Regions from separate parts of the Paraliobacillus zengyii genome, predicted to be linked through region 1. Evidence: riboswitches for the same ligand, from Rfam matches in the RefSeq annotation. Region 1 holds a riboswitch; each other region holds the start of a gene.
What was found. A riboswitch is a leader RNA that binds a small molecule or an ion and turns the genes downstream of it on or off. The one in region 1 is predicted to bind cyclic di-GMP.
Positions count from the first base shown of each region.

Region 2: it holds a riboswitch for cyclic di-GMP, as region 1 does, so the genes downstream of both, DM447_RS15060 (putative bifunctional diguanylate cyclase/phosphodiesterase) here and DM447_RS10940 (methyl-accepting chemotaxis protein) in region 1, are expected to answer to the same signal.
Region 3: it holds a riboswitch for cyclic di-GMP, as region 1 does, so the genes downstream of both, DM447_RS17765 (pectate lyase family protein) here and DM447_RS10940 (methyl-accepting chemotaxis protein) in region 1, are expected to answer to the same signal.
Region 4: it holds a riboswitch for cyclic di-GMP, as region 1 does, so the genes downstream of both, DM447_RS15125 (DUF5667 domain-containing protein) here and DM447_RS10940 (methyl-accepting chemotaxis protein) in region 1, are expected to answer to the same signal.

Region 1 is NZ_CP029797.1:2,149,327-2,155,138, forward strand. It holds gene DM447_RS10930 (EAL domain-containing protein) at 1-581, shown strand, start outside; gene DM447_RS10935 (DUF5634 family protein) at 645-986, shown strand; gene DM447_RS10940 (methyl-accepting chemotaxis protein) at 1,051-2,694, opposite strand; cyclic di-GMP riboswitch class I at 2,767-2,855, opposite strand; gene DM447_RS10945 (MBL fold metallo-hydrolase) at 3,270-4,094, shown strand; gene DM447_RS10950 (methyl-accepting chemotaxis protein) at 4,151-5,812, opposite strand, start outside.
Region 2 is NZ_CP029797.1:2,997,018-3,002,829, forward strand. It holds gene metE (5-methyltetrahydropteroyltriglutamate--homocysteine S-methyltransferase) at 1-246, shown strand, start outside; gene DM447_RS15050 (spore coat protein) at 672-1,067, opposite strand; gene DM447_RS15055 (hypothetical protein) at 1,089-1,370, opposite strand; gene DM447_RS15060 (putative bifunctional diguanylate cyclase/phosphodiesterase) at 1,557-3,821, opposite strand; cyclic di-GMP riboswitch class I at 3,913-3,994, opposite strand; gene DM447_RS15065 (iron-sulfur cluster assembly accessory protein) at 4,186-4,491, shown strand; gene DM447_RS15070 (SCO7613 C-terminal domain-containing membrane protein) at 4,570-5,812, opposite strand, start outside.
Region 3 is NZ_CP029797.1:3,640,227-3,646,038, forward strand. It holds gene DM447_RS17760 (GbsR/MarR family transcriptional regulator) at 1-497, shown strand, start outside; gene DM447_RS17765 (pectate lyase family protein) at 783-2,882, opposite strand; cyclic di-GMP riboswitch class I at 3,137-3,225, opposite strand; gene DM447_RS17770 (ArsR/SmtB family transcription factor) at 3,411-4,460, shown strand; gene DM447_RS17775 (MFS transporter) at 4,473-5,696, shown strand; gene DM447_RS17780 (C45 family autoproteolytic acyltransferase/hydrolase) at 5,775-5,812, opposite strand, start outside.
Region 4 is NZ_CP029797.1:3,017,070-3,022,881, forward strand. It holds gene DM447_RS15120 (sigma factor) at 1-513, opposite strand, end outside; gene DM447_RS15125 (DUF5667 domain-containing protein) at 692-2,074, opposite strand; cyclic di-GMP riboswitch class I at 2,131-2,218, opposite strand; gene DM447_RS15130 (PilZ domain-containing protein) at 2,412-2,786, opposite strand; gene DM447_RS15135 (aspartate/glutamate racemase family protein) at 3,256-3,951, opposite strand; gene DM447_RS15140 (tellurite resistance/C4-dicarboxylate transporter family protein) at 4,125-5,177, opposite strand; gene DM447_RS15145 (OsmC family protein) at 5,448-5,812, shown strand, end outside.

The DNA of each region.
Region 1 (5,812 bases):
TTGAACAACTTCAATTTCTAAAACAAAAAGAGTGTCACCTTATACAAGGTTATCTTTTTTCCGAAGCTGTACCAAATAACAGATTTGAAGAATTGATTAAGAAAAGTTTTCTTCCAATTCCAAAGTCAACTAAAGTGACAAAACCTAAAGTAGAAAGAAGAAAATATTATCGATTATCCTTCCCTGGATATTTACAAGGTGGACTATCTATTCTTGAAATTAATAATCGTAAAGTAGATGTAGGCACGGCAAACATATTAATTGAAAATATTAGTTTAGGTGGCTTAAAGCTAATGTCTGATTTAAAATTACCAGTTCAATCAAACATGAAAATTGTTTATACTTTTTCACTATTAGGATTTGATTTTGAAATCATTGGATCTTTCGTTTGGAAAAGTGAAATTGGACAAGATATTTTTTATTACGGTGTTGCTTTTGATGACTTTTCTGAAGCAAATAAGGATCATCTAGCGAAAGTAATTAATCAGTTGACTATTTACTCGAAAAATAACAAGCCGATTCCAGATACAGACTTCTACACAGATAACCCAATTACCTACTTTCTTAAAAATTTTGACTAAAATATGTTTAAACTTTAACAAAAATCGCCATCCTAGTAATAAACTTATTCGGAGGCGGTCTTAATGAAAATACGTATGCGCAATCAATTAATTGAAAATCTTGAGCTTTCCATACCACAATTATCTAATAAATATCATTTTGATAGTATGACAACATATCTAGCCAAAGGTCAAGCAGACTCTTTGTATATAGGTTATAAAATTACTGTAAACACTAGAAACTATTATGTTTATTTACCTTTTATGAGTTATTCTGAAGAAGCTTTAATACCACTAACACCAATTTGGACTTTACAATCTGAAAATTATAAGGGACCTTCCTTCAGAGGTTTTGATCATTTGGATAATTGCTTAGATGCACTAGATCAATCTGGTAAGGATAATAGTATTAACCAAGCTATTTAATAAAAACACCTTCGTTTATGAACACAATATCGCGTCATTTTTCGAAGGTGTTTTTTATTTACGTTTATAGTTTATACTTATTGACTTGATTCGCTAAATTTTTTGCGACATTTGTTAAGTCTTCTGTATGATTAGCCATCTCTTCCATTGCACTGCTTGTTTCTTGAGCTGAAGCAGAAGTTTGTTCGACTCCTGCAGCTGATTGCTCTGCAACAGCTGCTATTTCTTCTGTGGCACTATTCATTTCTTTACTTGTATTTGTTACTTGTAGTAAATTATCATTTACTATTGTAATTTGATTAGACATATCTACTAAGGCTTGATTAATTTGTTCAAATGTTTGTCCCGTTTTCTTAACTTGCTCACTACCCTGCTTTACCTCTTGATAACCATTTTCCAATGTGTTCGTCACGTCTGAAGTTTCTGTTTGGATCATATTAACTATTTCTGTAATACTTATAACTGAACCAGAAACTTGTTCTGCTAATTTTCTAACTTCATCAGCTACTACTGCAAAACCTTTTCCTGCTTCTCCAGCACGTGCTGCTTCAATCGCAGCATTTAAAGCAAGAAGGTTTGTTTGCTCAGCTATGTCTTTAATAACTGACACTAGTTTTGTTACCTCTTTTGATTTCACATCTAATCCTTGCACCTTAACTACTGCTTGATTAACAATTGAATCAACATTTTCCATTTGTTTAACAGATTGAAGCATCAATGAACTTCCCTCTCCACTTAAATTACGGACCGCGTTTGAAGCGTCTTTTATGTGGATACTCTTTTCGTTTGCTTGCTCAATTTTCTCCGTAAATTCTCGCATAGATATGGATAAATTACTAGCATGTGTTGCTTGCGTATCTGATCCTGATGCAATTTCCTGCATGGTAACTGCGATTTGTTCTGAAGCAGCTTTTACTTCATTTGTTGAAAGGGAAAGCTCATGACTATTAGATGTAATAGCTTGCGCTGCTTCTGAAACACTGTTTAACATAGTTCGTAATTTTTCTTTCATTTCATTTGCAGAAATGGAAAGTTGACCAATTTCATCTGTTCTTTTCTGTATTAAAGTTATAGATAAATCGCCATTTTCTACTTCCTTCATATTACTTTGTAAGGAACGTATCGGCTTTGTGATTTGTTTAGATACAAATAAAGATACAATAATAGCAATAATAATAGAGAGAATTAGTGCAGTAGCAATGGGTAAAAGAATTGGCGTTGCTTTGTCCTCTAATTCATCTATATAAACTGTTCCTATGATTATCCAATCTTTTGTTTCATTAACAGAAAAACCTAATATTTTTTCTTGACCTTCATACATATATTCCACTGTACCAGATCTAGCATTAGTAGCGATAATCTTTTCATAATACTCTTCATGTGTAATATCTACACCCGTCATCGTTTCATCTGGATGGGCAATAAATTCGCCATTACTAATAACGGCAAAATATCCTGTTTCACCAATTTTTGTATTATCTGCTATATCTATTATTGCTGTTTCACTTGCTCCAGCTGTTGCTGCACCACTAAGTATATTAGCCTGTTGTTTGACACTTTCACTTAATTCATTTGTTGTGATCGAAACACTATATGTATAACTAACGAAACTGATTACTATGCCTACTACTATTAATAATGTAATAAATGGTATTAAAATTTGCCTTTGTAAGCTTTTGTTAAAAAAGGATTCTAGTTTGTTTTTCATCTTGGTGTGTCCCCCTTGTAATTTCACAAAAATAAAACTATTCTCAATTAGAATGGCCAAATAGTAATATTATTTGGTAGCTAGGCTATCCTAGTATAAACAAATACGTTAGACCCTTAGCTTTGCGTCCTGTTCTTTCAAACAATTTGCCTTTTTATAATTAAATAATACGATTTGCTTTCACCCCATTTGATAAAGTAATTATTACTTCTTTATAATAGTTATTTTATACTACGACTTTATTCTTATGTTGTCAAGACTTTTATCTTTGTATCGTGCCATATTTCATTCGAATATCGAGTCTTTTTGAAAAAATTGTTTCATTACAATAAAGATAGAAAATACGATGTAACTTTATAAAAAATTTGTTCTACTCTTTATAGTTCTGTAGCGCTTAAACGTACAAACTCACCATCTAATTTATCATTTCCTTACGTCGCAATTTATAGTGATTTGGTCTTAAACAACAAACTTTTAGAAAGCAGCTAAGCTAATAAAATCCAAGAAAGTCGCGTGAAATGCATAATTACAATATTATTTTACAAACTAATCAAAAAAGGAGTAGCTATATATTTATGGAAAAGCATACGGATATATCAACCCATCTAGAAACAAACATGGATCATGCAATTGCAGAAGAAATAACCGAAGATATTGCAGTTTATCGTACTTTAGTATCCAATGTATACATGCTTGGTAATCCATCAGAAAAAAATTGGGTACTTATTGATACAGGAATTGCTCATTATCATGGGCGAATAATTTCAGCTGCAAAAAAACGCTTTAATGACACTCCACCAAAAGCTATTATTTTGACACATGCTCATTTTGATCATGTAGGATCTGCAAAAAAGTTAGCAAAGCATTGGGATGTATCTATTTATGTACATCCTGAGGAATTACCTTTTGTTGATGGCACATGTGAGTATCCACCAGCTGATCCAACTGTTGGTGGCGGCTTACTTTCTTTATTATCACCAGTGTTTCCTACAGATGCAGTCAATTTAAAACATTTAGCTAAGACATTGTCAGCTGATGGAAAACTTCCCTTCCTTGATGACTGGCATTATATTCATACACCTGGACACACACCAGGACATATCTCCCTTTTCCGAGAAAGTGACAAAATTTTAATTGCAGGCGATGCGGTTACAACTGAAAATCCCGAATCAAGTTTGGCGGTACTTCTACCAATCATTAAACTATATGGACCTCCTGCATATTTTACACATGACTGGGATGATGCAGAAAGATCAGTTCAAACACTTGCCAAATTAAAACCAAAATTACTTTTAACTGGACATGGATTACCTATGAAAGATAAAGAATTAAGTGAAGGGTTTGAAAAATTAACAGCTGATTTTTATGATATTGCAATCCCAAAACACAAAAGGAACTAGACAATAAAACGAAAAGCTAATGTACGTTCATTAGAGAGCGTATCATTAGCTTTCACTTATTCAATTTGAAATTTTTTCACTCTCAGATTTAACTTATTTGATAATGTCTTTAATACCTCTGCTTGTTCTAATAAGAAATCTACTGCTTCTTTTTGTTGTTCTATCGATCCAGAGGTTTCTTCTATATTTGCTGCATTTTCTTCCGAAACAGAAGCAATTTGGATAATACCAACATTCATTTCCTTACTGTTATCTTCGATTCTTTTTAGGTTAGTTGTAACAGTTGCAATACGTTGATTCATTTGAGTGACTTCATTTTTTATAGTTGAAAAGTATGTTGCAGATTGCTTTATTTGAGTAACACCTTTGTTTACTTGCTTATGAGCTCCATCCAGAGAAACAGCTAGCGATTTAGATTCTTGTTGCATTTGATTGATTACCTCAGCTATATCTACTGCAGATAAACTAACTTGTTCTGCTAACTTTCTAATTTCATCTGCTACTACAGAGAAGCCTTTCCCAGCTTCACCTGCTCTTGCTGCTTCAATTGCTGCATTCAGTGCTAATAAATTTGTCTGTTCTGTAATATTGTTAATTACAACAGTCAAGTCAGACACAGCCTGTGATTGTTTTTCTAAACCTTGAACTTTACTCACTGCATTTCTCACTTCATTATTAATTACTTCGATTTGTGTAATGGAATCATTCATCTGATCTGTTCCTTCATTCGAAATGTTCCAAACACTTATCGAAGACTTTTCCAATAATACTGATTCATGTTTTACTTTACCAATTTGCTTATCTAAATGTTGTTCTGATGATGCTATATCTGTTGCAGAAGTAGCTTGTTCTTCTGCTCCGCTAGCTAACTCCTGCATGGTAGAAGTCAATTGTTGACTACCTATTTGTATAGTATTACTAATCTTTTGTAATGCATTACTTTGCTGATCAATTCGATCGGAAGCATCACTAGTGTGCTCAATTGTTTCTCTTAAATTAGCAATCATTTGGTTCATCGCTTCAGAAAGTTGTCGAACTTCTCCCCTACCTTTCATTTCTACCTTTTGAGTTAAGTTTCCTTTAGCAATGATTAATGCTTGATTACGTAACCCAATAAGTGGATCAGCAATATTCCTTGCGATAAATATTGACAATACAATAGCAGTAACAAGTGTGATACTACCAATTAGTAAAATAACAGCGCCTACTTTTTCAATGGATTGTAATGCGTTTTCTGTTGGCTCACTAACAATTAGCGACCAATTAAATCCTTTAAAATCTTTATATCCAGCACTTTTGACATACCCTATAATTGCATCATTACCTGAACTGTTTTTTGCTTTGATAAAACCTGATTCACCAGGTGTAGAAACATTTAGTTCAGTGAATAGTTGAGATGACTGATCAAGTTCTGTTATCTCTGCATCAACATCAGTACTTGCGCTAGAAATTGTATCAGCAACTTTTTCACCATCTTGATTTACTAATTCAACCACAACATTATCACTTGAAATACTATTAACATCATCCCAAATATGCTCAACATTGAACTTAGCTTGCAATACTCTATCCTCTGTATTATTATCTATTCGTACATTAATTTCTAAAACGTGGCTATCTAACGCATCATCATAGACTACTTCTGAGATAGATAATCCATTCTCAACCACTTCATTCCATTCAGTCGTATTAGTTTCTAATGATACGGAATTACCGTT
Region 2 (5,812 bases), 850 kb from region 1:
GATAATACCTATAACAAGGAAATTGGACTTGGTGTTTATGATATTCATAGTCCTCGTGTCCCAAGTATAGAAGAAATTAAGCAAAATATTAACCGAGCATTACAAACGATTTCACCAAATCAGTTTTGGATTAATCCCGATTGTGGTTTAAAGACTAGGAATGAAACTGAAACAATAGAAGCACTTCAAACAATGGTAGATGCTGCAAAGATCATAAGAAAAACAGCACTATCTTATCAGAAATAGAATAGTAATATTAGCAAGCCCTCCACAGTTATCTGCGCTGGAGGGCTTTTTACTTTACGAAGTTAGCTGAAGACGTAGACGTGCCTGCGGAAAGCGTCGTGTATTTTTAGAGCGAGCCTTGTGTCGCAGTTGATGATTGTTGTAATGGAAAGGTAATTGCTACGTTAACTTATGAACCTCTCACAATTGGAATTTATCATTAAGAAAGTGTTGTTTATTTCTAGATTGCGTTAAGCCTGTGATTTTTTCGTCTGAATTTATCGATGTTAACCGTGAGATTCCTTATTTTCACTATTAATTATTCGCAAATTAGGTACATTTTAATTAAAGAAACATAAAATGCTACTGAACCAATTATTATGGTTCAGTAGCAGGGGGACCAATAGGATATTATTAATTAATGGAAAGGAGAACTTCTCTTTTTATTAAAGAATGTCTAACTGTGCAACAAGTGTTAAAAGAATCTGTAAAAGCACTTGGATGGATGCTGCAACATCCGTATCGGTAGTTGTTACGTTAACAGATTCACTTCCGTCAATTACAATAAGTTGTCTGTTAGATTGATCAATTCTAGAATATCCTAGAAGTTCTTCTGTTACCTCTTGTGCTCTTGAACTACTCGCTATTGAAATGTTTACTACAATAACGATCGCTACTTGCAAGGCGGCTTGCAATGATACAGCCACCTGGGTATCAGTCGTATCCACCGTTACATCTGTGGAGTTCAAAATAAAAATTGCCTCTTTTGATTGCTGCTCAATGTCAGAAATTTGGTCTGCATACTGACTAACCGCTCTTGATTGATTATTCGTTCTACTCACAAAAATACCTCCTTGTTTTTTTTAGGACTCAGAATTGTCTTTATTGCGCTTGATTTGCTGCAATTTTTCAATTAATGCCTCTGTCTGTACAGTCATCGTTTTTTCACTATTTTGTTGATCAGCTAAAAAAGCCTCTGTTTGTGCTTTAAGTCCTTCAACCGACTTTTTAAGGTTGCTTTTTTCATCATCTGACAGTTCTGTATTTCTAGAAATATTTAGTCTCTTAAAAAGATCAGAGACATGTACTTGAATCAAGTCACTTGATATTTGATTCAACTGGTTTTGGATATCCCCATCTGTCAATGTTCTCCCCCCTTTTGGCTAAGTTATCTTACACCATATATATATACGATTATCTATAATGTGAGCGGGTTCTTATCACGAATAGTACAAGAATGGACAAATGTTACCGATTGAAACGACTAGAAAATAAAAAAGCAACCGACACAATCATTGACTGTGACGATTACTTTCATTAACTAGCATTTTTCAATCTACGGTTTCTGTTGCAAAAGAACTTAAAAGAATCTCTTCAAATGCATTAACATCTGACGGTTTCGCATATAAATAACCTTGTCCATATCCACATTGTAACTCTAAGAGAGCTTTAGCTTGCTGGTGTGTTTCTATTCCCTCAGCAATTATATTTAAATTTAAGTTTATTCCAATATCTATAATTGTTTTTACAATAGAAAGATCCTTTGCATTTTCTATATGCTCGATAAAGGACTTATCTATTTTAATTGTGTTAATAGGTAACTCTTTTAGGATATGTAATGACGAATAACCTGTACCAAAATCATCAATAGCAGTTTCAATTCCAAGTTCTTTTAAACCGTTTAAAACCTCAATGGACGATTCAATATTATGCATAATACTTTCTGTTATTTCCAATTCTAAATAGTTTGCTGGAAGACCTGTTTCAATTAAAACATCACGTACTATCGTAACAAAGCTTTCTTGTTCAAACTGTTGGACAGAAATATTTACGGAAACACATAACGGTTGAAAACCTTTCTTTTGCCAATCTATATTCTGCTGACAAGCTCTACGCATGACCCATTCACCAATCGAAAATATTTGTCCCGTTTCCTCTGCTATGGGAATAAATTCAGCAGGTGAGACTTGACCTAATACTGGATGATTCCATCTTAACAATGCTTCCATTCCAATTATCGCACCTGATTGGATATTTACTTTTGGTTGATACAAAAGTGATAATTGATTTAATTCAATTGCTTTTTTTAACTCAATCTCAATTGTCATTTTGCGCGTAATATGTGCATTTAGTTCTGCATTAAAAAAGTGATATTTATTTCCCTTACTCTTCGCAACATACATTGCTGCATCTGCATGTTTAAATAATTTAAGTCCGTCTAACCCATCGGTTGGATACATACTAATTCCAATGCTGGGTGCAATGGGAATTTCATGATAATCAATTAAAAAAGGTTTGTTAAAAACACACAACAAGTTATCGGCAATATGGCTACAATCCTTTTGATTCTGACCTGGCAAAATAACAACAAACTCGTCTCCCCCAACTCGATAAACATCTGCCGTACTGCTTAATACTTTTCTTAATCTGTCTGAGGCTATTTGTAAGACACGATCTCCAATTTGGTGTCCTAATGTATCATTAATACTCTTAAAGCGATCTAAATCCATTAACAATAACGCCAACGGTTTATTAGATTCTTTAGCCTTTTCCATCATCGATCCTAGATCTTCAATAAAGGAAGCTCTATTTTTCAAACCTGTTAATGTATCATGATAAGCTAAGTTTCTATACTCACTTACTAACTTACTGTTTTTTCGCATAACTACTAGTTGGCGACCAATAATCATGAAAAAGGTAACACTTAATCCTATACTTAACGCATTAAGTTCCCAATTATAACTTTGTGTTACGAGGATTAATAATGTAATCGCACTAATATAAGGTAAGGCATTTTCTCTGTTGTTAAAGTAATTAATGACTTTCCAATCTAACTCTGTTGTATTTGAATGCACGAATTTCCCTGAGACACCAATCATTAATAAAGCGAAAAACCAAACAACATCCACAAGACTTCCAATCTGATATCCTCCCATTACATTTAAATACGTATAGTATATATCAGCAACTACTTGAAAAAAGAAGCCAGCAATTATAAAGATCATGATCTCCTTTTCTTTAGAATTATGTGATAGGAAATATAAATTTGAAATCGCAAACAAAATACTAATACTGCAAATTAGGTAAAGTAAGGTGACCACCGTGCCAAATATCTCTTCTCCTTGAGCAACTAGAATTGGACTCATTAAATAATACGCACTGACTGAAGTTGTAAAAGTCATAAAAACCACTACGGTAAATAAATAGGGAGTAGTAGAAATAGTTGTTTTAATAACCCTAATTTTATAAAGTAACCCAATTAGAAAACAAATATAAGCTAGTAACCATAATAAAAAAGATGCTTCAGGATACTTCATAGAATCCAGTGTTAGGAAAGCTACCAACCAATTAATACTAGAAACTGTATGAAAAAATAGACCGATACTTAAAATCAGCCAAAAATACCTTTGTTTATCAGTAGTAATACGATATGCTTTGTTTAACCAAAATAAAGCAATAATTCCGAGTATAGCTTGTAGACTAATAGTAAGAAAAGAACGTAGCCAATCATGATCCTGTAAAAGTAACAAGACAATATAATAACTAAAAGCTATACTAAAAGCGGATAAAATCGCTTTTCGTTTAGAGGAAAACATCGCACTTCACCCCGATCCAGATAGTCACAACATACATAAAAAGGCTATTCCCAATGGAAATAACCTTAGAATTACCAGTTATCGTTGCCCATTTGGTAACACAGCCACCATAGTTTTCCCTTAGGCCTGTTACTTTGCGTCCTTATTTTTCAATAAGTTTGCCTTTTCAATGCAGAAGTTCATTTTTATAATATAGTTCGATTGTATCATAAATAAGCAGCCTATGCGGTACTTTATAACTATAATTTGACTTCAAACAAAATATTTCCCATAAAATTCACTGTATTAAATAGTTGGTTTATGCAAATCACTTTATTTTTTTCTTTAACACGGTAATAATAGATATAGAAATGAGGTGTCGAACATGCAATGTAAAATGAATCGCAATGCTGCAAAAATACTTAGAGGTTGGTTGGAAAGTGATGGTGCAGAAGGAAAAATGGTTCGTGTATATGTAACGGAGATGCACGGAAATCATGCGCACTATGACGTGATGTTAGATACACCGACAGAACATGATGAAATTGTTAAAACGGATAAAGATATCGATGTATTACTAGATGCTAGAGAAGACTTTTTAGATGGCGTCTGGATTCAATATTTCTTTGTTCCACAAGAAGGATTTGCTATAAGTAACTCATCTAAAGGCTTACCGCCACATCATCATTAAAAAACACGCGTCTATCCATTATTCAGATGATAGACGCGTGTTTTTCTCACTAATAAAAAATTTCTATTTTTGATGACGTTAATTCCATTCCTTGAATTTCGAGACTAGTTTTTTCACTTTCTTTACTAGCCTTCCCTCTTCTTTTCTTTGCTTTTGCCACTCGTTATAGCTTGCTATACCAATTAATAGGAAACCTGCAAGTAATAGATACGCCCACCAAGGCATATTGCCCCAATATGGTTTAGTCTGATAGATCACATTAAAGAGAAGTGTACCAAACCCAATAAAAAAGTAAGATTTAATTTGAAATTGAGCTCCTATCACTAAAGATAGTAAGGAAAGAACTCCGACAATTAAAGCATCCCATATCGTATTACTCGAAATTGCATCCATTACTAAAATGACGGTCACTAACAATAAAGAGAGCGATTGAATAGGTGACATTATGTTTTTATAGTTTTTCCAAGTCTTCAGACTCAAAATAATTGCTAAGACAAGAACAGGTAAAACCCTAAATTCCGTATGAAAAAGTTCCGAAATAAAAGAGAGATATTCCTCTATAATAGAATAATAAGTTGGCAGAAAACTAACCAAACCTAATGTGACAATAGCTTTCTGCGCTATGTGATATTGAAACCTTCTCACTTGCGCAAATAGCCATATCGTTAGTAACACATATGGAATAATCTGTATCCAAACACTATTAAATGTTTGAAGAAAAGTGAAAGAATAACCAAGATAAAATACAGCTACAATAGAATACCAATCAATATAGCGACTTTCTTCATTCCATTGGTACAGGCTCTTAAACAAGATTTTCCCTGCAATAAATAGAATAAAAAAACTAGCCAAACTAATTAAAAACAACTGAGTATCTTGATACAAATAGCGTTGTTGTTCCCAAATGCCTAACGATAATGTTAAAGGAATCACTAAACCAACAAACCACTTTCTCCTGTGTAAAAAGTAAACATTAAGAAGTACATAAGATAGAACGGATAAAACCCCTCCTAATGAATTAACTTCGTATACGCTAAGAATCGTATATAAACCGTAGTTAGAAAAAGGAATAATATACCATTCCATTCTTTCCTTCCAAGTCTTATTTACAACGAACCATCCTACAAAGAATAGAATGCTAGACCAAAACCAATAGTAACCTTGTGAGACATTTTCAAATAAATTATAATACGGAACGGTCGTAATTAGAATAAATGTAACCAAAGTCAAAGCTGCATAAAGAAATAGCTTGATCGTCCATTCTTTTTTCTTCATTAACATACTATATATATAAACACCCAACGGAACAAACAAGAATAGT
Region 3 (5,812 bases), 1.5 Mb from region 1:
CACAAAATATGACCCTTTATGGTGTAACCCCCTCAATTGGAAGGTTATACTGCTTACTTTTTTTCTCGGATAAAGCCCTTACACTTGATGAGATGAAAGAAGAGCTAGGAATGAGTAAAGCAAGTATGAGTCTTGCGGTTAGAAGCTTACTTGATTTAAATATGGTTGAAAAGTCTTGGATAAAAGGTGTGAGGAAAGATTTATATATTGTGAAGGACGATTCTTTTCAGCGCTTTTTCGATTACTTTATAAATAAGTGGCGACCAGCCGTTACGATGAATACTACGGCAATCGAAAAATCGATCACTGAATTGCAGGAACTACTTACTAACTCAGATTCTTCTAAAGAAGTTTATGAGCATGCTCAAAATGATATTAACAACCTTCAAAATTGGCTTGGTTATTTTGATTGGCTCAACAGACTAATCGATAGTTTTGAAACACAGGAAATATTTGATTTCATTCCAATCGATAAAAAGGATGATTCAAAAGAATAACTTTAAGCGTCTTTACTAACTTGAGTGCTCAACCAAGTAGCTCTGAAAGGCTTTAAGAAAAGAGTCACAACTAGCTTACTATGCTAGATGTGTCTCTCTTCTGTATATTTACTTTAACTATGCTGAGGACTTGCCATCTTATTTAAAAATGCTTGAGGGATAAATTGAGAAGAAGAACAGACTTTACACCATTTTTAATTTTGTACTATTTTTAACACTACTTAATTTTTAATAAAAAAAAGTTGCCAACTATATCAGTTGACAACTTTTTATATAAGTAGACTTTTAGCGTAGGTCCATGTAATACAGATTTGCCACGTCATCTTTCGTAATAACATGATCGCCCGACTTAAGTGATACTATGACAATTCCATCTCTCATTTGATGAATTGTTCCATCTATCTTGATTTCTGCATCATCTCCAGTATTAAACACTAAAGTTAATGTTGACTCTTCTGAAGTTGTAAACGCAATCCTTGTTGAACTCTCAATTTTTAGACTCTGCGTTAGTGTTAAGCCGCTATATTCTACTGTTCCTTTACTTGATGATAGATTTCCTTCGATCGTAAAGAAATCGCTATCCTTTCCATCAGTCGTGAAATTATGAGAATACTCTCCAGTTACTGGCTCCGTTGGGTTGGGATCTGTTGGATCTGTTGGATCTGTTGGGTCTGTTGGAGTTGGGTCTGTCGGCATTTCTATTGAATTCCCTCCTACAGATAAAAGGCTTGTTGTGTAATTTTTTAATTTTGTCATAAGTTCTGAGTTAAGTTTATATGATTTATCATCAACTGCATCATTAAACTCCCATGTGAAGTCCCCGTTATTTAGGCGACCAGATTCTTCTTTAACAATTTGTTCTACAGCACTTACTTCATCAATAGCCGATACATTTACGCCCATATCTATACTAGTATCAAAGTTATTATAAGTTGTTCCCCCTACTAGTGTTTTGTATGTGCTTGGTACCGTTTCGTTTCTAGACGAGGCTAGGTATGCGTCAAATGAACTTGTATTAGCCGAAGCTGTTCCTTCATTTGAATTTGCGTAAACTAAACTTGTAGCATCAACAATTGTATTATTGTATGCTTTAATCATTCCTCCATCTTCATCAGAGAATGTACCACTCCCTAACGTATCAGTACCCTGTAAGGAACTCATCATAGGATATTTTGCATTTCTAAAATAATTGGATTCTACAAACGCCGAACCACCTGTTGTCACCCCAATTCCATATTTCGAGATTCCATCAAAAAAGTTATTATACACATGAACAGATGCCACTCTTATACGTGGATGGCGAGAGTCTGAATGGTCAAACCAGTTATGGTGAAAGGTTACAAAGAACTCTGATGATTCACTCAACCCGACTAGAGAAGATTTTCCTGAATCCCAGTAATGATTGTGGGAAATTGTAATATCTGTTGAACCTTTCTTAAGGTCTGTTGAACCATCACCTTTTGACTGGTCAGAATCTGATCCTGCAGTTCCATAGAATAGATCATTATGATGGACCCAAACATTCACATTATCTGTATCAAGTGAAATTGCATCGTCAGGGAATAAAGCCATGCCTAAGTTTCTAATTTCTAGATTACCAGTATATCTCGCTAGTATTCCCCATCCATAGGCATACGTATCTTCTCCGATACCTTCTAAAGTAATATTCATTTCTGAATAACTTGTATTACCTTTCACTTCAAGGTAACCATTACTATTAAGTTGTCCACTCATGTTGTCATCAGTAATTTTGCCAATAAACCGTATTGCAAGTGGTGTTTTATCATATCCCTTTTTTCTTAATGATAAAATTTCTCCTATACCAACTCCAGTTTCCTTATCACCTGAGCTATTGATTATTACTTCTTGCTTAACTGTTGTTGCAGTCTCAGATGTTACATAAATAACTTGAGCTCCTTCCCTAAGTGTCCCATCCTCATTATAAGCTCCTGAAGCTGTGCCATATTGTGAGTTCCCTGCAAAGGCAAATCCAGATCTGTCATGTTCCTTTACGGAAAGTGTATTTGTGTAATCGCTTACACTAGAGCCATCTTTAAGTAAACCGTCCACTTTCATTACATAATCTCCAGCTGCAAGACCTACGGCGTCAGCTCTCCAATAAGAAGCGTAGTTACGAATTAAATCATTGTCAATTTGTTGATATTGAGAATCTGGAGCGCTTGCAGGTTTAATATATACATTATATCCTTCTGCATTACTTATAGGTGACCACTCTACATATGCAGTTTCAAACCAAGCCCCACTGTTAGATATAGAAAGACTTGCAGCACTTACTGTCTGATTTGCGAATCCGACCGTCACCAAAGATAGTATAAAAGAATACAATAAAAAACGCGTAAATACCTTTGTGATTACATTCTTCATTAAAATTCCTCCAATGTTTTAAATTTTCACACCCTGAGCTTACCACCATGACTGTATTTTCATATGACTTAACTTCTGCCTTAATAAGTTGATCTTGTCCATTCACCTCCTTAAACGAAAACCTAAGTTCTCATTTCATATAAGTGCAATTTTCAAAACCGTCTCGACAGAGCAAAAAACCTAACGACTTCTTGTCATTAAGTTACATTACAAAAAACAACACAAGTCATTTGTTTAAATAACTATAGTCATTAATATGCAACCCGACGATCATAGAAAATTACTTTACCTTAGATTCGTAGCTTTGCGTCCCTATTTTTCAATAGGTTTGCCAAATATAATATTATGTTATTCTTGATATTATTAATTTTAACAAATTTTTCTATAATAAGTAAATAATTAGATAGTCCTGTTTTTACTGGCGATTTTTCTTTTATTCTAAAATATTCGAATTTAAAATTTTAAATATGTTGAATTCAATGTTCTAATAATTTAGAATTAATTTATATTAGAAAAAGAGGTGCTTTAATGAATGTTTTAAATACCACAAGTAGAAAAAGAGAGACATATGAAGTTCAACTCGAATATTCGTTACTTTGGGAATGTGCATTGGGGATTGCTGCTGTGACAAACAGTCCTTTAATTAAGACTTTAGAAAAGCCTCAAGAATATTGGGAACAAGTAAAAAGCTCTATCTCGGATGACTTATTAAATCACCTAGCCACCGTAGAAGAGAAAAACACTTGGAAGTCTTTATTACAGCTGCTTCACCAAGAAGAATTTACTGAAATCAAGCATTTCATTTCATACATTACAGAGCTATCTGAAACAGATTTAAAGTATATTTGTCTACCTTTCATCGGCCAGAAATATGACGAAATAAGGCTAAGGGCGGCAATCGGACAACACGTCGCAGCAACCGAATTAATGACGTTAACAAAAGACAACCCTTTTTTTCCTACTTATATCGAATTTATTTGCGATGTAAATGCTGCTTATTTAAAGGAGCATCTCATTGCTGTTATGAAAGGCTGGTTCGAACAGGTTATTAAAAATGAAAAACCAGAAGAGGTTACTACCTATCTAAAAACGGATTTAGAATCAAAAATTCACATGTCTAAGCGGATGTCTCCTGAAGCGTTGGTAGAATGGGCAACTGGTGGGATTATCTATTTACCAGAGCCAAGTATCGGTAGAGTCTTGCTAATTCCACAATATGTTTATCGACCTTGGAATATTGAAGCAGATATAGAAGGAACAAAAGTTTTCTACTATCCGATAGCAAATGAAAGTATATTTCCTAATAAACCGCATATCCCTAATAACTTTCTAGTTCTGAGATATAAAGCTCTAGGTGATGAGGTTAGACTCCGTATGATCAAACTATTATATGAAAATACCTTAACATTACAAGACATCACAAATGAACTAGACATAGCAAAATCTACGGTTCATCATCATCTCAAAATCCTTAGGTCAGCTAGATTAGTAGAGATAGTGAATGGAGTGTATTGTTTGAAGAAAAATGCACTAAAATCATTACCAAAAGAGATGGAACAATATCTAAATCCAAGATAAGGGGAACAAGAGATGGCAGAATCATTAAAAAGAAGTGTTAACGAAGTATCTGAATTTAAGAAAAATCACTCTGCTTTTCGTTTTATTGGTGGAAATGTCATATCTTTTTGTGGTGACCAAATTTATTTGATCGCTATTCCTCTTATGGTTTTGGCTATAACAGGTTCTCCATTGAGCATGGGGTTGGTAGCGGCACTTGAGCGTTTACCAATTTTATTTCAACCACTTACCGGGATATTAGCAGATCGTTATAATAGAAAACATTTGTTATTACTATGTGATCTGGCAAGATGTATAATTGTTGGTTTAATTGGGGTACTATTTATTTTCGACTTATTAGAAATTTGGTTCTTAAATAGCGCGGCTTTTCTTATTGGGATACTAAGTCAAGTATATAATATTGCTCAATTTGCTTCCATCCCAAGGTTAGTACGTAAAGAGGACCTGCAAGCTATCAATTCTATAAATACAGGTTTATTTAATACTGCTGTATTAGTTGCGCCAGGTCTAGGTGGATTGATTATTAGTTTTTACAACCCCGGGTATGCGCTTTTAATAAATAGCTTTAGTTTTCTTGTAGCATTTTTTGCGATTCTAAGTATCAATTTAAAACAAGAGCCTCAAAAGCATGATAAGAAAAGTTCATTCTGGCTAGATATTAAAGAAGGTTTCCAATTTGTTATTCAAACAAAGCCAATACTTTATACAAATCTAGCAATGCTAATTTCAATCTTTGGTACAACCTTATTTTTAACCATGATGGTATTTCATTTAACTGATACAATTAATTTAACAGTAGAACAGACTGGTATACTCATATCGATTGGAGGAATCGGAGCGATAACCGGTGCATTAGTTACTAATTTATTAAGTGAACGTTTCACATACAGGCGCATCTTATTTTTTGCTTCTTTTATCGGTGGGTTTTCGATTATTTTATTTGGCGTAGCATCTAGCTATTTTCTGTTAATTGTATTCAATGCTTTAGGCACTTTTGCTGCCTCATTGATGAACCCTTGTATTGTTACAATAAGACAGACACTAACTCCCGATCATTTATTAGGACGTGTCCAAGCTACGAGTCGATTTATGGCATGGATTCTTATGCCTTTAGCAGCGTTTATAGCTGGTCTATTAGCTAATGAATTTGGAACAAATTTTACGATAGTATTAGGAGGCGTTGTATCAACTTTCGCTTCATTATTTTACCTACATCAATCATTGAAATATAACTAAATAAATTGTTTTTAGAAGAGAGCTATACACTAATTCTCCTCTACGTAATCCTTTTAGATGTTTTATAGGGCTCTTATTTTACATTACTTGATTAATTGTTCCTTCCATACTTTTAG
Region 4 (5,812 bases), 870 kb from region 1:
CGCAATTGTAATCAAGTTTGCTTTCGTTTTCCGATGTGTAGGGGAACATGCTTCCAATTCTTCAAATTCAATGTTGAATTGTTTTAAGATTTCGCTTAATTCCAGAATTTCTTCCACTAATTCTCTTTGTTGAAGATGTTGGTGATACGTATCCATAGAATGATCAACATCATAAACAGTTACTGAATCCTCACTATTAATTGATTCTACTTCTAATGGTATATGTTTTAGCTTAGTTTCTCGACGAAAGTAGTCTATTAACTCTCGTTTAATAAGTAAATATACATAATTTAGAAAGCTTTTATTAGCGCAACTATCATATGTGTCAATTGCGCGATCAAATGCTAGTAATCCTAGACTAGACTCTTCATCACTCCACGTGATAAATCTTTTACAAACATGTCCAACTGTATTGATAATATAGGGTTTATGATGATTAATTAATTTCTCTCTAGCAATGTCATCACCATTTGATGCAGCTTTTATATAGTGATTCACTTCAGTTTCATGCACCCTATTCACCCCTCAATCATCAGTCATTTGAACTCTAAGCATACGATTTTTTTATGTATAGGTAAATAACCAAAACTTGTCTATTCATATATTTGAATCTATCATCTAAATCTTCTTACTTATAAGAACAATATAATAGACTTAAGGAGCCCTAAAATAGGGCTCCTTCATTTTACCTTTAGTCTTCTTTGTTTTGTTTTCCTTTTGCTGCCTCTTTAGCTTTATCAGCTTGTTCTTTCTTCTCTTCTTTCAATTTCTCTTTCGCTTCTTTTGCCTCTTCTCTCGCTTGCTCTGCTGCTTCTTTTGCGGCTTCTCTCGCTTGTTCTGCTGCTTCTTTTTCTAATACTTTTAGTCTTTCTTTCTCTTTTTTAGCTTCTTCTTTTGCTTGTTGTTTCGCTTCTTTCTCTAACTCTTTTAATCTTGCTTTTTCTTCTTTAGCTGCCTGTTTCTCAGCCTCTGCAACTTCAGTAGCTACTTTGGACAATTCGTTTGTTTCTTCTTTTCTTTCGTTTTCTACCTCATCTTCAACCACTTCTTCTGTGTTCTCTGATGTTGTTTCCTCTATTAATTCATTTTCAGTCTCTTCTATCGTTTCAACTATCGTGTCGTTTGCCTCATCTTGTGTTGTTTCATCAGAAACTACTTCTATTTCTGTTTCATCCACAACCGCTTTATCTTCAACCGTCAATTCATCATATGTGACGTTAAAATCTAGTTTCTTTATATCAAGGTTTGCTAATGAAGTAGATAGTTTCGAGATTGCCTCTTCATCACCAGACGCATTCGCTTCTTCTAGCAATTGCTCCATTTCTTTTTCTTTTTTAGCCATTACCTTTTTCATGATTTGAGAAGGGTGGATATTCAACTCTTTCGCTATTTCACCAAATCCTTTACCTTCTTGTAATAAAGCAATAATTTCTTCCTCTGTTTTACCGCTCTCTTCTGCTAAAGTGACCACTTTAACAATTTGACCAAACCCAAGCTCTTGAGCACGTAATTCCGCAACCTTTTCGGGATCAAGGTCTTTTACAACATTTGCTACTAAATAAGCTTCTTGTTGCCTTTCTTCAAATTCTACTAACTTTTCTTCTTCTATAGTTTCTGTTACTTCCTCTGTTACCGTTGTGGAGTCTTCCAATTCAGTTGCTAATGTTTCTTTGATATCCTCTTCAACTTGTTCATTGGATACAACTTCTGCAACCTCTTCTTGTGCCTTTTCTAATGCAACTAAATATTCCTCAATTAATTCACTCATATATTCTTCTTGCTCTTCATCAACCATTTGTTCTGATTCTGATAAACGTTCTGCTACTATTTGAAGTAAAAGCTCCGATTCCTTTTCTGAATCAGTTGTAAGTAGTAATTGCAAATTTTCTACTGCTTTATCTAAAAAGTAAAAGAAGTTATCTGGTGTTAAACCTGTATCTTCTATTACATCCTCATTGTTCAAGTCCTCAATTTCATTTAATTGACTCGTATCAACTTCTGCATATACAGAATTGCTAGTAAATAATACGCCGACTATCAAAAAACCGGTAGCACATATGTCTTTTATTTTCAAAATAATTCTCTCCCTCACACGAATAATATAATGCCAAAAAACGTATCTATTTCACTTATCGCAACTGGCTGACATAGGCATATTTACCTTTTAGTCCCTCTAGCTTAGCGTCACCACCTTTCAATGGTTTTGCCTTTGTTTTTATTGAAATTAGGAATCTACTATTAATACGTGGAATTATTTTTATTTGAGGGGGTATTTTAAATTTTTTGTCGAAAAATATTAATTAATTAGAATTCAGGATAGCAAAAAGCCTACATCAAATGGTGTAGGCTCTAGAAACATAATTATAAATATTCGATTTCAAATAAATCAAACAATTAATTTAAGAATAAGTTTAATCAATATTACCTTTTACTTTTTTTGAATATATTTTCAATTGTTCTATTAACTCTTTTTTAGCATTTTCTTCAATCATTAGATTAACACCATAATCATTTGTAGTATGGTTTTTTTTCTTCCAAACTATTATCCCTTTAAATTTCATTTCTTGCTTATTTAATTCAAAAGATATGACTAGATGGATCGACTTGTCTGTTTCTGGTATATTCAATTTTGAAGTGAATTTGACCCCTTCTGTACTTATGTCAATTATTTTAGCTTCTCCAGCAGAAGTAGTTACGGAATTCCCATTAATGTTTTCTATTCTAAATAGTGCAGAAATTGGTTGTTCAAAAGCATAACGAAACGCTGTCTCTCTCTTATACTGCATAATCTCCATTCACCTCACGTTCTTAAGTACTTGAGCTGCTTATTTTTTTCAAAAATGGATAAAAATAGTATCATTTCCCGCAGTATCCAATCTTACACCAAAATATAATGAAAGAGGTCAATTCTATAAAATTTTTCGTAGATATTGGTGTCAGCTAAAAAAAATTGATATACAAGTATAATACAAGCAAATTATTGACACCGCAACGAAAAAACGTGATATTTAGTGTTGTTTCGACATTTTATTATTCGATTGTCGATTTTTATTAATTGAGCACTGTGTAGTTTTATTTGGATAATAATAGATCATAAGATAATTCGCCTCAATCACTCAAATTCATTCGAGTTCTAAGTACATTTTCAATTATGTTTAAAAAATTTTAGTATAGCAAAAAGCCTACATCAAAAGGTGTAGGCCCTAGAAAAATAATTATAAATAATCGATTTCAACTAAATTACTTTCTAATCGCTCATCTAAAAATTGTATCTACAATTCGGTTGACATGAATTTCTGTAGTATTAAAAACGGGGATATCCAAATCTTCTCCCTTAATAATCATGGGAAGTTCTGTACAGCCCAAAATTACTCCTTCGATACCTTCCTCTTCTTTCATCCGTTTGATTATGTTCAAATAGTTTATTTTGGTCTCATTATTCACAATCCCATTTTCCAGTTCCGCTACAATCTTACCATGGATATATTGCTGTTCAGATTCCGTTGGTACAGTGACTTTTTTATTCCGTGATGTAAATGGAGATTTAAAAAAGTCATTTTCCATTGTGTATTTCGTTCCGATTAATCCAATATTTTTCAAGCCAAACTCCAAAGTCTTATTATATGTGGCCTCAACAATACTTATCATTGGAATCGGGATTTGTTTTTGGACTTCTTCAAATACAATATGAGGTGTGTTTGCCGAGATTATCGCAAAGTCAGACCCCACGGCGTCCAACTTTTTAACAGCATCAACAAGGTAGTTCGTTAACCCATCTAGTTGCTTGTTATTAATAAATTCAAAAACTTGATACATATTGATGCTATTAATAAACATTTCAGGTAGAACTTCTTTACTTTGCATCCGTTCTTGGTATTTAGCGATGATAGACTGGTAGTAATCAACGGTAGATTCTGGACCTAATCCACCAACAATTCCAACCCTTTTCATATAAAATTCTCCTTTAATTTTTAAATTATTTCTTTTGATAATTATACCATTTAACTTTTAGAAAAGAAAAAGGAGTCAAGCACCAAGATGGAAAAATATCCATCTAATCGTTTGACTCCTATAATCACATGATTTTATGATTTATAGCTTAATTAAATGTACTTTTACTTATTCTAAACCTTAATTGAAACTACTTCTGTTTTTATACCTTTATAGAGATTTATTATAAGAGCACAAAATAAAATTGACCACGCAATAATAGCTATAAACACCGTGATCTTCGGAATGAAACTTAGAAAATCAACTTCAAGTGCCTTTGATAATTGCAATGTACTTGTTGTATACATTGCTAATGGAAACACCATTCCCCATAACTGTGGCTCATAGGATAAAGGGTGGCGATGATAAATATGACGCCATATCATCAGTATGAGTAGTAAGGGAACCCACCAAGTACCTGCAACCCAGAAAAATAAGGTGAAGCCTTTTAAAAAGGATGAAAATACATCTATCAATTCCCAATAGCCTCGGTGTAGTATAAGCGTCGAACCTGCTAGCGTTGTAATAGCAACAGCACCCATGTTAATCCAATATGGTGGCGTTAATGCTGAAAATTTTAATCCTAAAAAAGTAAAGCGATAAAAGATTAATGTAATAATATTTAAATAAAGCATACACCCGAGAAAATACATACACAACGTAAAGAATAGAATAACCTCTCTGCCTGTTTCAACGTGTGGTGATAACAACGTACCAAGTATAGATATCGATTGCGTTGCAACGGTAGCAATTAACCAAGCACCATTGATACCTTCGGCTAAAGCAGGCTTATCTTTACTTATTGTGACTGCAGTAAAAAAGGTATACATAACAATCACCCACAAACAAATTGCAATGAACCAAAGGATCAAAGGTATCACAATAATGTTACCAACAACAATTAGTTGGCTGCCGTACACGCATGTTCCAGCAACTAATGTAAAGAATCCAGGTCCTATAGTATGACTTGTTATATCACTTAATAATTTTTTGAAATATTTACACAAACGTAGCAGTGTCAAAGCCCATAGAACAATATAAGAAACTGTATTGATATATAGTAAGACATTAGCGAAAAAAACATACCCTAGTAAATGAGTGCCTATTGATAATGCACCCGTTGCCATTACTAGCGCAAAGTAACCAGGAAAAAGCGTTGCTGCTCTGTGGTTTATAAACTGGAACATCCTTATATCCTCCAAATCATTAATCATGAGAGATAAACAAAAACAAATGTTATTGTACCACTATTTTAACCTTTATGTATAAAAATCAGGTTACAACCTTACCTCCAGCAAATCCAGATTAAGTACAAGTCAATCACACATAATGTTCTTAGCATTGATCACAAAATCGCCTTAATTTTTAAAAAATAAATAAATAAATGATATAAATCAATTATTCTTACATAAAAGTTCGATATAATGAAGAAACACGAGGAAAGGGTGGAATAGATCATGGCAGATATAAAGTTTGAAGCAAATGTAGATTGGCATGGAACCGGAAGTGATGGTGAAGGGTCAGTAACACTTAACGAGCGACCGATCACATTCTCAAGTCCCACTTCAATGGGGGGAAAAGGCTCTGGAACTACTCCAGAAGACTTGTTAATTAGCGCAGTTGCAACTTGCTATAGTGGTACGTTATACAGTAGCTTGGTCAATAATAAATTACCAGTTCATCACGTTGAGGTTCGTGTAGAAGGGATTGTTACCGGTTATCCTTTAACAACTAAATTCGAACAATTAATCGTTCATCCTACCATCATTGGTGGGGACAATTTAATGCTTTCTAATTACAAACAAGTCGCAGATACAGCTAA